2 regions of the Streptomyces sp. NPDC018833 genome follow, and region 2 is predicted to be linked to the other one. Evidence: predicted binding sites of a transcription regulator. Region 2 holds the regulator's gene; the other holds the start of a gene.
What was found. The regulator HrcA, encoded in region 2, represses chaperone genes, less so after heat shock. The targets are predictions, from matches to a motif close to TTNGCACTCNGNNNNNCNGAGTGCNAA.
Positions count from the first base shown of each region.

Region 1: the regulator HrcA is predicted to act here: its motif matches at 4,020-4,046, upstream of groES (co-chaperone GroES).

Region 1 is NZ_JBIRZM010000009.1:249,651-255,754, forward strand. It holds gene ACH5AF_RS20380 (RNA polymerase sigma factor) at 1-776, shown strand, start outside; gene ACH5AF_RS20385 (hypothetical protein) at 787-1,425, shown strand; gene ACH5AF_RS20390 (methyltransferase domain-containing protein) at 1,567-2,787, opposite strand; gene ACH5AF_RS20395 (polysaccharide deacetylase family protein) at 2,836-3,780, shown strand; gene groES (co-chaperone GroES) at 4,194-4,502, shown strand; gene groL (chaperonin GroEL) at 4,618-6,104, shown strand, end outside.
Region 2 is NZ_JBIRZM010000001.1:474,250-480,353, forward strand. It holds gene ACH5AF_RS02060 (Uma2 family endonuclease) at 1-199, shown strand, start outside; gene ACH5AF_RS02065 (DUF3097 domain-containing protein) at 183-1,007, opposite strand; gene ACH5AF_RS02070 (MBL fold metallo-hydrolase) at 1,034-1,756, opposite strand; gene hrcA (heat-inducible transcriptional repressor HrcA) at 1,921-2,937, shown strand; gene dnaJ (molecular chaperone DnaJ) at 2,938-4,074, shown strand; partial or broken gene ACH5AF_RS02085 (DUF2079 domain-containing protein) at 4,272-4,463, opposite strand; gene ACH5AF_RS02090 (nitronate monooxygenase) at 4,572-5,645, shown strand; gene ACH5AF_RS02095 (16S rRNA (uracil(1498)-N(3))-methyltransferase) at 5,642-6,104, shown strand, end outside.

The sequences.
Region 1 (6,104 bases), on a different contig from region 2:
TGCGCGCCAAGCGGACGCTGGCGAAGGCGGGTGTGGCCTTCGAGGTGCCATACGGCGCCGAGCGCGCCGATCGCCTGGGCTCGGTGCTCGACGTCATCTACCTGATCTTCAACGAGGGGTATGCGGCGACCGCCGGCGACGACCTTGTGCGCCCGGCGCTCTGTGAAGACGCCCTGCGGCTCGCCCGGGTCCTCGCCGGCCTGATGCCGTACGAACCGGAAGTGCACGGGCTGGCGGCGCTGTTGGAGTTCCAGGCGTCCCGCATCCCGACCCGCACCGGCCCCTCGGGCGAACCAGTCCTGCTCGCCGACCAGAACCGCACCAAGTGGAACCGGCTGCTGATCCGGCGCGGCATCGAGTCGCTGGGACGTGCGGGCCGCGGCCCCCTGGGCCCGTACGCCCTCCAGGCCGCGATCGCCGGCTGCCACGCCCAGGCGGTCCGCTACGAGGACACGGACTGGGCGACGATCGCCGTGCTGTACGGGCAGTTGGTCCGAATCATGCCGTCCCCGGTCGTGGAGCTGAACCGCGCGGTGGCGGTCTCGATGACGGAGGGGTCCGCGGCGGCGCTGGAGATCGTGGACGCAGTGGCCGCCGAACCGGACCTGAAGGACTACCACTTGCTCCCGAGCGTCCGCGGTGACCTGCTGGCCCGGCTGGGCCGCGCCGAGGAGGCGCGGGCGGAGTTCGAGCACGCCGCTTCCCTGGCCCACAACGCGCGGGAGAGGCAACTGCTCCTGCATCGCGCCGCCGAGGCCGCCGAGCGGCCCCGGTAACCTCGTCCGCATGCCCGGACCAGCCCTCCCGCCCCCGCCGCCGCCCACCCGCATACAGGCCTGGCTCGACCGTGAGTCGCTGCTCGCCGACCGGGCGAGGGCGATGGGGGAGCTGCATCGGGCGAGCATCGGGGTGTGGCGGCTGGCCCAGCTGTGGCTGCTCGTGGGCGGGTTCACGGTCGGCTGGGTGCTCGTCGGTGCGGCGCTGCGGGTGTTCTACGAGGCGATCGACGTGTTCAGCCACATGTTCGGCGGCGTGCTCGTCCTGCTGGGCACCGCGTTCATGGTGCCGACCGGTCTGCTGATCGGCTTCGGTCTCGTCCGCGACGGAAAGGTGCGCGCGCGGCTGCGCGAGTGGAGCGCACTGGGCAGCGACCCCGCCCGCGACGCGCGTTTCACCTCCCCGGGCCTGAGCCTGGCCTGGTTCGTGCCGTCGTTCCTGATGTGCGCGTGCGGCCTGTGGACTTGCTTCGCGGTCCCGGCCGGTGCGGAGCCCGGCGAGGACACGGTGCCGGAGGTCGTGTTGCTGATGGGCCTCGGCATGATCCTGTGGCTGACGGGCCTGATCGGCGTCGCCAAGGCGGTGGGCCACTACCGCTGGGCGCTGCGACTGGTGCCGCGCCGGGCGTCGGCCGGCACCCACGTCTGAGCGGACGCCCCGGTCCGCTGGTCCCACCTCGACCGGGGCCTACGCCGACTTCCCCGCGAGCATGGCGCGGGCGGCCCTGCGCGACCGCCCCACGAGCCCGGCCCGGTGGCCCTGTGCCGGGCCCGACGAGCATGGGCGGCCCTATGCCGGGTGCCCGACCAGCATGGCCGGCGCCCCCGCCGTCCTGGTCAGGAACACCGTTGCCGCGCCCGGCCCCTGGGGCTTGACCTTGCGGCGCAGTTCCTCCGGTTCGACCGCCGAGCCACGCTTCTTCACCGTCAGGTTGCCGACCTCCCGCTCCCTGAGCAGGGCCTTCAGCTTCTTGAGGTTGAAGGGCAGCGCGTCGGTGATCTCGTACGCCGTCGCGTACGGCGTCGGACGCAGCTCGTCCGACGTGACGTAGGCGATCATCGCGTCGATCAGGCCCCCGCCGACGTCCTCGGCGACCTCGGCGACCAGGTGGGCGCGGATCACCGCGCCGTCGGGCTCGTAGAGGTAGCGGCCGACCGCGCGGACGGCGGGGTCGGGCAGGCCGCGGCCGGTCAGGGTGTGCGGGCCGGGGAGCAGGGTGGCGCGGAACGTGCCAGGGGCCGTGCCGAACCAGAGCACGGCCTCCTTGACATCCCCGCCGTCCGAGATCCACTCGGCCTCTGCGTCCTCTGGGACGGCCTCGTGCGGGACCCCTGGGGCGATCTTGAGGGCCGCGAACGGGCTGGTGCGAGCCGCGGCGATCGCCCACGACAGGGGCGGGGAGTACGCCTCCGGGTCGAAGATCCGGCCCCGGCCGCCCCGGCGCGCGGGGTCCGCGAACACCGCGTCGTAGCCAGAGGTGTCGATGTCCGTCACGTCCGCGCAGCGGACCTCGATCAGGTCCGCGAGCCCCAGCGCCTCGGCGTTGGCCCGCGCGGCCGCGGCCGTCGGCGGATCGCGATCCACGGCCAGGACGGAGATTCCCGCCCGCGCCAGCGCGATCGCGTCCCCGCCGATGCCGCTGCACAGGTCGGCGACGCTGCGCACACCGAGGGCGGCGAAGAGCTCGGCCCGGTGGGCGGCAACCGTGCGGCGGGTGGACTGCTCGACGCCGTTGGGGGTGAAGAACATCCGCCCGGCGTCCTCCGCGCCGAATTTCGCCGCCGCCCGCTGCCGCAGCCGCGCCTGCCCGAGTGCCGCCGAGACGAGCTCCGCCGGGTGCTCGCGGCGCAGCCGGGTGGCCACGGCCAGTTCGTCGGCGGGGTCGTAGGAGGCGAGCGACGCCAGCAGCGCGCTGCCCTCCTCGGTGCGAAGTGCCGACAACGCGGCGAGCGGATCTGAGGCGTTCACCCGGCCATTGTGGGCCAGCCGGGGGATGGTCCGCGCACGCAGGCGGTGTCGGCCGGGTGCGCGGGCGCCGCGCTGACAGGATGCGGCGCCATGCAGCTAGTACGACAAAAGGGAAAAGTGAGAGCGTGTCGGGTCGGAGTGGGTGTGGTCGCGCTCGTCGTGGCCGCCGTCGGCTCCGGCTGTGCCGGGGACGGCGGGCCCGCCCGCCCGGCGAAGTCCGCACCGGGGCAGTCGGCCCAGCAGGGCCCAGAGGCCCGGGAGCAGGCGGCAGGCCCGGCCGGTGCCCTGTCCGCCTACGTCGAGAAGGTCAAGCGGGCCCAGGCCGCGCGCGCCGCAGCCGCGAAGAAGTGGGGGCTGAAGCAGACCCCGCTCGCCGCACCGCCGCCGCCCGCCGTCAAGCCGAGGATCACCACCCGCAAGGGCTTCGAGGTCGACGGCGGCAAGGAGCTTCCGCCGGTCTTCACCACCGTCCCCACCAAGGAGAAGATCGTCTTCCTGACGATCGACGACGGCGCGGAGAAGGACCCGGAACTGCTGCGGATGATGTCCGATCTGCGGATCCCGTACAGCGCCTTCCTCAGCGACTACGTGATCGACGACGACTACGGCTACTTCGAGAAGATGCAGGACCGCGGCGTCTCGCTGCACAACCACACCCTCAACCACCGTTACCTGCCCGGCCTGTCCTACTCAGCCCAGAAGCGGGAGATCTGCGGTCAGCAGGACAAGCTGCAGAAGCGGTACGGCACCCGGCCGCGGCTGTTCCGCCCGCCGTACGGCAACTACAACAAGGACACCCTGCGCGTCGCGAAGTCGTGCGGGATCGAGGCCGTCCCGCTGTGGGCGTCCGAGGCGTTCCCCGACCACATGGAGTGGCGCGAGTGGGACAGGGACCTGCACCCCGGCGACATCATCCTGACCCACTTCCGGGGGCGTGGGGAATGGAAGGGCACCATGCCGGACATGGTCCGTCGGGTCATGAAGACCGTGACCGCGAAGGGGTACGCCGTGGCGAAGCTGGAGGACTACGTGTGAGTCGCGCGCGTCGGCTCCTTGCCGGGTGCCTGCCGGGAGTCGCGCGCCGGCTCCTTGCCGGGGGCGCTCACGGGGCGGGGATCGGTCGGACGGGGATCGACCGGACGGGCGGCGGACGGGTGTCGATCGGGTGTGCGGCGGCCGGGCGGAACAGCCGCGGCCGGGTGTGCGGCGGCCGGGCGGGCGGCGCTCGGAGGGGCGTCGATCGGACGGACATCGGGCCGCCACGCGGTTCTGCATTGGCACTCCGCTTGACCGAGTGCTAATTGCAGTCATAGTCTCGCTCCTGGCACTCACCAAGGGAGAGTGCCAACACAGCGACGGGCAGGTCCGGCACCCGCGACGACGGATCCACCTGGTCGCCACCTCAGATCAGTTAACCCCGTGAGATCTCCGAAGGGGGAGGTCGGATCGTGACGACCACCAGCTCCAAGGTTGCCATCAAGCCGCTCGAGGACCGCATTGTGGTCCAGCCGCTCGACGCCGAGCAGACCACGGCTTCTGGCCTGGTTATTCCGGACACCGCCAAGGAGAAGCCCCAGGAGGGCGTCGTCCTGGCCGTGGGCCCGGGCCGCTTCGAGAACGGCGAGCGTCTTCCGCTCGACGTGAACGTCGGCGATGTCGTGCTGTACAGCAAGTACGGCGGCACCGAGGTGAAGTACAGCGGCGAGGAGTACCTCGTCCTCTCGGCCCGCGACGTGCTCGCGATCGTCGAGAAGTAATTCCCGCTTCACCCGGCAGATTTGCCTGAACTGCGCCCCTGGCCACCCCGCTGATGCCGGGCGGCGAGGGGCGCGGTTTTTTGAACACGATTTCCGAGAGGGCTGAATCGCTCCCATGGCGAAGATCCTGAAGTTCGACGAGGACGCCCGTCGCGCCCTCGAGCGCGGCGTCAACAAGCTTGCCGACACGGTCAAGGTGACGATCGGCCCCCGCGGCCGCAACGTCGTCATCGACAAGAAGTTCGGCGCACCCACCATCACCAACGACGGTGTCACCATCGCCCGTGAGGTCGAGGTCGACGACCCGTACGAGAACCTGGGCGCCCAGCTGGTGAAGGAGGTGGCGACCAAGACCAACGACATCGCGGGTGACGGTACGACCACCGCCACCGTGCTGGCCCAGGCGCTGGTCCGCGAGGGTCTGCGCAACGTCGCCGCCGGTGCTTCCCCGGCCGCCCTGAAGAAGGGCATCGACGCCGCGGTCCAGGCCGTGTCCGAGGAGCTCCTCGCGACCGCCCGCCCGATCGAGGACAAGGCCGACATCGCCGCCGTGGCCGCGCTCTCCGCGCAGGACCAGCAGGTCGGCGAGCTCATCGCCGAGGCGATGGACAAGGTCGGCAAGGACGGTGTCATCACCGTCGAGGAGTCCAACACCTTCGGCCTGGAGCTCGACTTCACCGAGGGCATGGCCTTCGACAAGGGTTACCTGTCCCCGTACATGGTGACCGACCAGGAGCGTATGGAGGCCGTCCTCGACGACCCGTACATCCTGATCCACCAGGGCAAGATCTCCTCGATCCAGGACATGCTGCCGCTCCTGGAGAAGGTCATCCAGGCGGGTGGCTCCAAGCCGCTGCTGATCATCGCCGAGGACGTCGAGGGCGAGGCGCTGTCCACCCTCGTCGTCAACAAGATCCGCGGCACCTTCAACGCGGTGGCCGTCAAGGCCCCCGGCTTCGGTGACCGCCGCAAGGCGATGCTCGGCGACATGGCCACCCTCACCGGTGCCACCGTCATCGCCGAGGAGGTCGGCCTCAAGCTCGACCAGGCCGGTCTGGACGTGCTGGGCTCCGCCCGCCGCGTCACCATCACCAAGGACGACACCACCATCGTCGACGGTGGCGGCAACTCCGAGGACGTGCAGGGCCGCGTCAACCAGATCAAGGCCGAGATCGAGACCACGGACTCCGACTGGGACCGCGAGAAGCTCCAGGAGCGCCTCGCGAAGCTGGCCGGCGGCGTGTGCGTGATCAAGGTCGGCGCCGCCACCGAGGTGGAGCTGAAGGAGAAGAAGCACCGTCTGGAGGACGCCATCTCCGCGACCCGCGCCGCGGTCGAGGAGGGCATCGTCTCCGGTGGTGGCTCCGCGCTCGTCCACGCCGTGAAGGTGCTCGAGGGCAACCTGGGCAAGACCGGCGACGAGGCCACCGGTGTCGCCGTCGTCCGCCGTGCCGCCGTCGAGCCGCTGCGCTGGATCGCGGAGAACGCCGGCCTCGAGGGCTATGTCATCACCTCCAAGGTCGCCGAGCTGGAGGCGGGTCAGGGCTTCAACGCCGCCACCGGCGAGTACGGCGACCTGGTGAAGGCCGGCGTCATCGACCC
Region 2 (6,104 bases):
CCTGATCGTGGATCCGCGCGGCGCCGAGTGCCTGGTCCTGACCGAGCCGAGCGGTAGCGGCGAGGCCGCCGATTACCGCTCCGAGCGGAAGTGGAAGTTCGGCGAGACCCTGCACCTGCCGGTCCTCGACGTGGACGTGGACACCAGCGAGTTCGGCGTCTACCCCGGCGCGACTCCTCCGGTCACCCGGGCTCCGTGACGAAGTCGATCTCCGTCACGAAGTCGATCAGTTCCTCGACCCGGCCCAACAGCGCCGGCTCCAGGTCCTTGTACGAACGCACCCGCGACAGGATGTGCTGCCAGGCCGCGCCCGTGTTCTCCGGCCAGCCCAGCGCCCGGCACACGCCCTTCTTCCAGTCCTGGCCGTGCGGGACCCGCGGCCACCCGGTGATGCCGAGCGACGACGGCTTCACCGCTTCCCACACGTCGATGTACGGGTGGCCCACGACCAGCACATGCGGGTCCGTGACCGAGGCCGCGATGCGCGATTCCTTGGACCCGGCGACGAGGTGGTCGACCAGGACGCCGAGGCGTGCGTCCGGACCGGGTGCGAACTCCTCGACGATCGACGGGAGATCGTCGATGCCCTCCAGGTACTCGACGACCACGCCCTCGATGCGCAGGTCGTCTCCCCACACCCGCTCCACCAGCTCCGCGTCGTGGCGGCCCTCCACGTAGATGCGGCCGGCGCGGGCGACCCGGGCCCGCGCGCCGGGGACCGCGAGCGAGCCCGAGGCCGTACGGACGGGGCGGACCGGTGCAGAGGCGGACGGGCGGACCAGCGTGACCGTCCTGCCCTCCAGCAGGAAACCCCGCGGCCGGAGCGGGAAGACACGGTGCTTGCCGAAGCGGTCCTCCAGCGTGACGGTGTCCGCCTCGCAGCGGATCACCGCCCCGCAGAAGCCGGTCGTGACCTCCTCCACCACCAGGTCGGGTTCCGCGGGGACCTCCGGAACCGGTGCCGACCGCTTCCACGGGGGCGTCAGGTCAGGGCTGTAACTGCGCATGTCGCATGACGATACGACCGGTTCCCCTACGACACGCCGAAGCGTGCCGCGAGCAGGTCACGCTGCCTCCGCACGAACGCCGCGTCCACCGCCGCACCGTGCCCCGGCACGTACAGCGCGTCCTCGCCGCCCAGCGCAAGCAGGCGGTCCAGCGCCGCCGGCCAGCGCGAAGCGATCGCGTCGGGGCCCGCCTGCGGCTCGCCGGACTCCTCCACCAGGTCCCCGCAGAAGACGACTTCCGGCTCACCGGGCACGAACAGCGCAAGATCGTGCCCCGAGTGGCCGGGACCGACGTTGGCCAGCAGCACCCGGCGGCCGCCCAGGTCGAGCGTGCACTCGCCGCTCACCGGGTGGTGCGGCAGCACGAGCAGATCGGCCGCCTCCGCGGCCGCGGCCTCCGGGACCCCGTGCCGTACCGCGTCGGCGCGGATGGTGTCCCGCTCGCGGCTCAGCAGCGCGTCCATGCCGACCGCCCCGTAGATCTCCGCACCCGCGAAGGCGGCCGTACCCAGCACATGGTCGAAGTGCGGGTGGCTCAGTGCGATGTACGTCACGCGGCGCCCGCCCGCCAGTGCCTGCGCCTGCCCACGGACCTCGGCGCCCTCGCGGATCGTCGAGCCCGTGTCGTACAGCAGGACGTGGTCGTCGCCCACCACCAGGCCGACGGTCGCGTCCCAGGTCGGCATCCTGCGCCGGCCGACGCCCTCGCCCAGCCGTTCCCACCCGAAGTCTTCCCAAGCGGCGTCCATACGGCGACGCTATCCGCATCGACCAGCACAGGTCTCGCGATAGCGTGGTCGGCCGCCCTTGCTAGGGGCGTACCCCGCCGCCGTACACTGGCCGGGGGAATGTTGGCACTCGGCCGTATCGAGTGCCAGGCCACACCTACGACCGGCAGCTGGAGGTGCGCGCGATGCTCAGCGAACGCAGACTCGAAGTCCTGCGCGCCATCGTCCAGGACTACGTCGGCACCGAGGAGCCGGTGGGCTCCAAGGCGCTGACCGAGCGGCACCAGCTCGGCGTCTCGCCGGCCACCGTCCGTAACGACATGGCCGTGCTGGAGGAGGAGGGCTTCATCGCCCAGCCCCACACCAGCGCCGGCCGTATCCCCACGGACAAGGGGTACCGGCTGTTCGTCGACAAGCTGGCCGGGGTCAAACCGCTGTCGTCGCCCGAGCGCCGTGCGATCCAGAACTTCCTGGACGGAGCCGTCGACCTCGACGACGTCGTGGGCCGTACGGTCCGGCTGCTCGCGCAGCTGACCCGGCAGGTCGCCGTCGTCCAGTACCCCTCGCTGACCCGTTCGACGGTCCGGCACGTGGAGTTGCTCTCGCTCGCGCCCGCCCGGCTGATGCTCGTGCTGATCACGGACACCGGCCGCGTCGAGCAGCGGATGGTCGACTGCCCCGCGCCGTTCGGCGAGACCTCGCTGGCCGACCTGCGGGCCCGGCTCAACAGCCGCGTCGTCGGCCGCCGTTTCGCGGACGTGCCGCAGCTGGTGCAGGACCTGCCGGAGTCGTTCGAGAGCGAGGACCGCGGCACGGTCTCCACGGTGCTCGCGACCCTGCTGGAAACCCTGGTCGAGGAGACCGAGGAGCGGCTGATGATCGGCGGCACCGCCAATCTCACCCGCTTCGGACACGACTTCCCCCTGACGATCAGGCCGGTGCTGGAGGCGCTGGAGGAGCACGTCGTGCTGCTCAAGCTGCTCGGCGAGGCCAAGGAATCGGGCGTGACCGTGAGGATCGGGCATGAGAATGCCCACGAGGGACTGAACTCCACGTCCGTCGTCTCGGTCGGCTACGGTTCGGGCGGCGAGGCAGTCGCCAAACTCGGCGTGGTCGGACCGACCCGCATGGACTACCCCGGAACGATGGGAGCGGTACGCGCAGTGGCACGTTACGTCGGACAGATCCTGGCGGAGTCGTAAGTGGCCACGGACTATTACGCCGTACTCGGCGTACGCCGCGACGCATCGCAGGACGAGATCAAGAAGGCCTTCCGCCGCCTCGCGCGCGAGCTCCACCCGGACGTGAATCCGGACCCGAAGACGCAGGAGCGCTTCAAGGAGATCAACGCCGCGTACGAGGTGCTGTCGGACCCGCAGAAGAAGCAGGTCTACGACCTCGGCGGAGACCCGCTGTCCCAGTCCGCCGGCGCCGGCGCGGGCGGCTTCGGCGCGGGCGGCTTCGGCAACTTCTCGGACATCATGGACGCCTTCTTCGGCACGGCGTCGCAGCGCGGGCCCCGTTCGCGCACCCGCCGCGGCCAGGACGCGATGATCCGCCTGGAGGTCGAGCTCAGCGAGGCGGCCTTCGGTACGACCAAGGACATCCAGGTCGACACGGCCGTGGTGTGCACGACGTGCTCCGGCGAGGGCGCCGCGCCCGGCACCTCGGCGCAGACCTGCGACATGTGCCGCGGCCGCGGTGAGGTCTCGCAGGTGACGCGGTCCTTCCTGGGCCAGGTCATGACGTCCCGCCCCTGCCCGCAGTGCCAGGGCTTCGGCACGGTCGTGCCGACCCCGTGCCCGGAGTGCGCCGGCGACGGCCGCATCCGGTCGCGGCGGACGCTGACCGTGAAGATCCCCGCCGGTGTCGACAACGGCACCCGGATCCAGCTCGCGGGCGAGGGCGAGGTCGGCCCCGGCGGCGGCCCCGCCGGCGACCTGTACGTCGAGATCCACGAGATCGCCCACCCGGTCTTCCAGCGGCGCGGCGACGATCTGCACTGCACGGTGACGATCCCCATGACGGCGGCGGCGCTGGGCACGAAGTGCCCGCTGGAGACGCTCGACGGTGTGGAGGAGGTCGACATCCGGCCCGGTACGCAGTCCGGCCAGTCGATCCCGCTGCACGGCCGCGGCATCACGCACCTGCGGGGCGGCGGCCGGGGCGACCTGATCGTCCACGTCGAGGTGACGACGCCGACGAAGCTGGACCCCGAGCAGGAGCGTCTGCTGCGGGATCTGGCGAAGCTGCGGGGCGAGGAGCGGCCGACGGGTCAGTTCCAGCCGGGACAGCAGGGGCTGTTCTCGCGCCTGAAGGACGCGTTCAACGGGCGGTAGCCCGGGGGTGGCGAGCGGCCTGCGGTAGCGGGGGCTCCGCCCCCGGGGCTCCCGAACCTCAATCCCGTCCTGTGGCCTGGCGGCGTGGGTGGTACTCCCGGCGGGGCCGGATGTCGCTGAGTGAGATCGGCCCGGCCGGCGATTGAGGGCACTCCGCCTGCGGCCTGGTGACCGGGGGCCCCGGAGAAGCCAGGGTGAGTACCCCACCCTTCGGCGAGCGCAAAGGCGAGGACGGGCATGAGAACCGCGTCGTAGTGCCAGTCGGTCGACCAGTAGTGGTCCTCGGCGGAAAGGAAGCGCCAGCCGAGGGTGGGCAGGGCCCCGACCAGCAGCGGCGAGCGCAGGGCGAGCAGGCCGGTCGTCGGAAGCAGGAGCCAGGCCGGCGTGCGGTGCGGGACCTCGGGCGCAGCCTGGGAAAGCGCCCGCCGCAGGCACCGTGTACCGCCTTCCGGAACGGGGGATTCGGCCCCGTCGCGGGGACATGGCACGATGCGTGCATGTCCTCCGCGCTGACCGATCTATGCCGTCATCCGATCGTGCAGGCCCCCATGGCGGGCGGCGCGTCGTGCCCCCGTCTCGCCGCCGCCGTGTCCGATGCCGGCGGGCTCGGTTTCCTCGCCGCCGGGTACAAGACGGCGGACGGCATGTACCAGGAGATCAAGCAGATCCGCACCCTCACGGCGCGGCCCTTCGGCGTCAATCTCTTCATGCCGCAGCCCGGCACCGCCGACCCGGCGGCCGTCGATGTCTACCGGCAGCAGCTCGCCGGTGAGGCCACCTGGTACGAGACGCCCCTCGGCGACACCGACGCGGGGCGGGACGACGGCTACGAGGCGAAGCTCGCGATCCTGCTCGACGATCCCGTCCCGGTCGTGTCCTTCACGTTCGGCTGCCCGTCCCGCGACGCGCTCGCATCGCTGGGTGCCGTGGGCACGCTCACCGTGGTCACCGTCACCACGCCGGAGGAGGCGCAGGTCGCCGAGCGGGCCGGAGCCGACGCCGTGTGCGTGCAGGGCATCGAGGCAGGCGGCCACCAGGGCACCCACCGCGACGACCCCGACGCGGACGGCTCCGGCATCGGGCTGCTCTCGCTGATCCCGCTCGTCCGCGAGGCCGTGCGGATTCCCCTCGTCGCGGCCGGCGGCCTGATGCGCGGCGCCCAGATCGCCGCCGTGCTGGCGGCGGGAGCGAGTGCCGCGCAGCTCGGGACGGCGTTCCTGGTGTGTCCCGAGTCCGGCGCGAACGCCCTGCACAAGCAGGCCATGACCAACCCCGTGTTCGTCCGTACCGAGCTGACCCGCGCCTTCTCCGGGCGGCCGGCACGCGGGCTGGTGAACCGTTTCATGCGCGAGCACGGCCCGTACGCCCCCGCCGCCTACCCCGAGATCCACCACCTGACGAGCGGACTGCGCAAGGCGGCCGCGAAGGCCGGGGACCCGCAGGGCATGGCGTTGTGGGCCGGGCAGGGCCACCGGCTGGCGCGCGAGCTGCCCGCCGGGCAGCTGGTGGAGGTCTTCGCCGCGGAACTGGACGCCGCGCGTGCCGCGCTGGCGCTCGGGGGTGCGCGATGACCGCCCCCGTGTTCGTCGTCGACTCGCTCTCGGGCGCCGCGCCGGGCGCCGTCGTCACCCTGGACGGTCCCGAGGGGCGGCACGCGGTGTCCGTGAAGCGGTTGCAGCCGGGTGAGGAGATCGTCCTGACGGACGGTCAGGGCCAGGGTGCGGCCGGCACCGTGCTGGCCACCGAGGGCAAGGACCGGCTGACGATCGAGGTGCACGCGTGCCGGGCCGAACCGGAGCCGACGCCTCGGATCACCGTCGTCCAGGCCCTGCCCAAGGGCGACCGGGGCGAACTCGCCGTGGAGACCATGACGGAGACCGGCGTCGACGCCGTCGTGCCGTGGGCGGCCGCCCGCTGCATCACCCAGTGGAAGGGCGAGCGCGGCGCCAAGTCGCTGGCGAAATGGCGTTCCACGGCCCGGGAGGCGGGCAAGCAGTCGCGCAGGCTGCGTTTCCCGGAGGTCGCGGAGG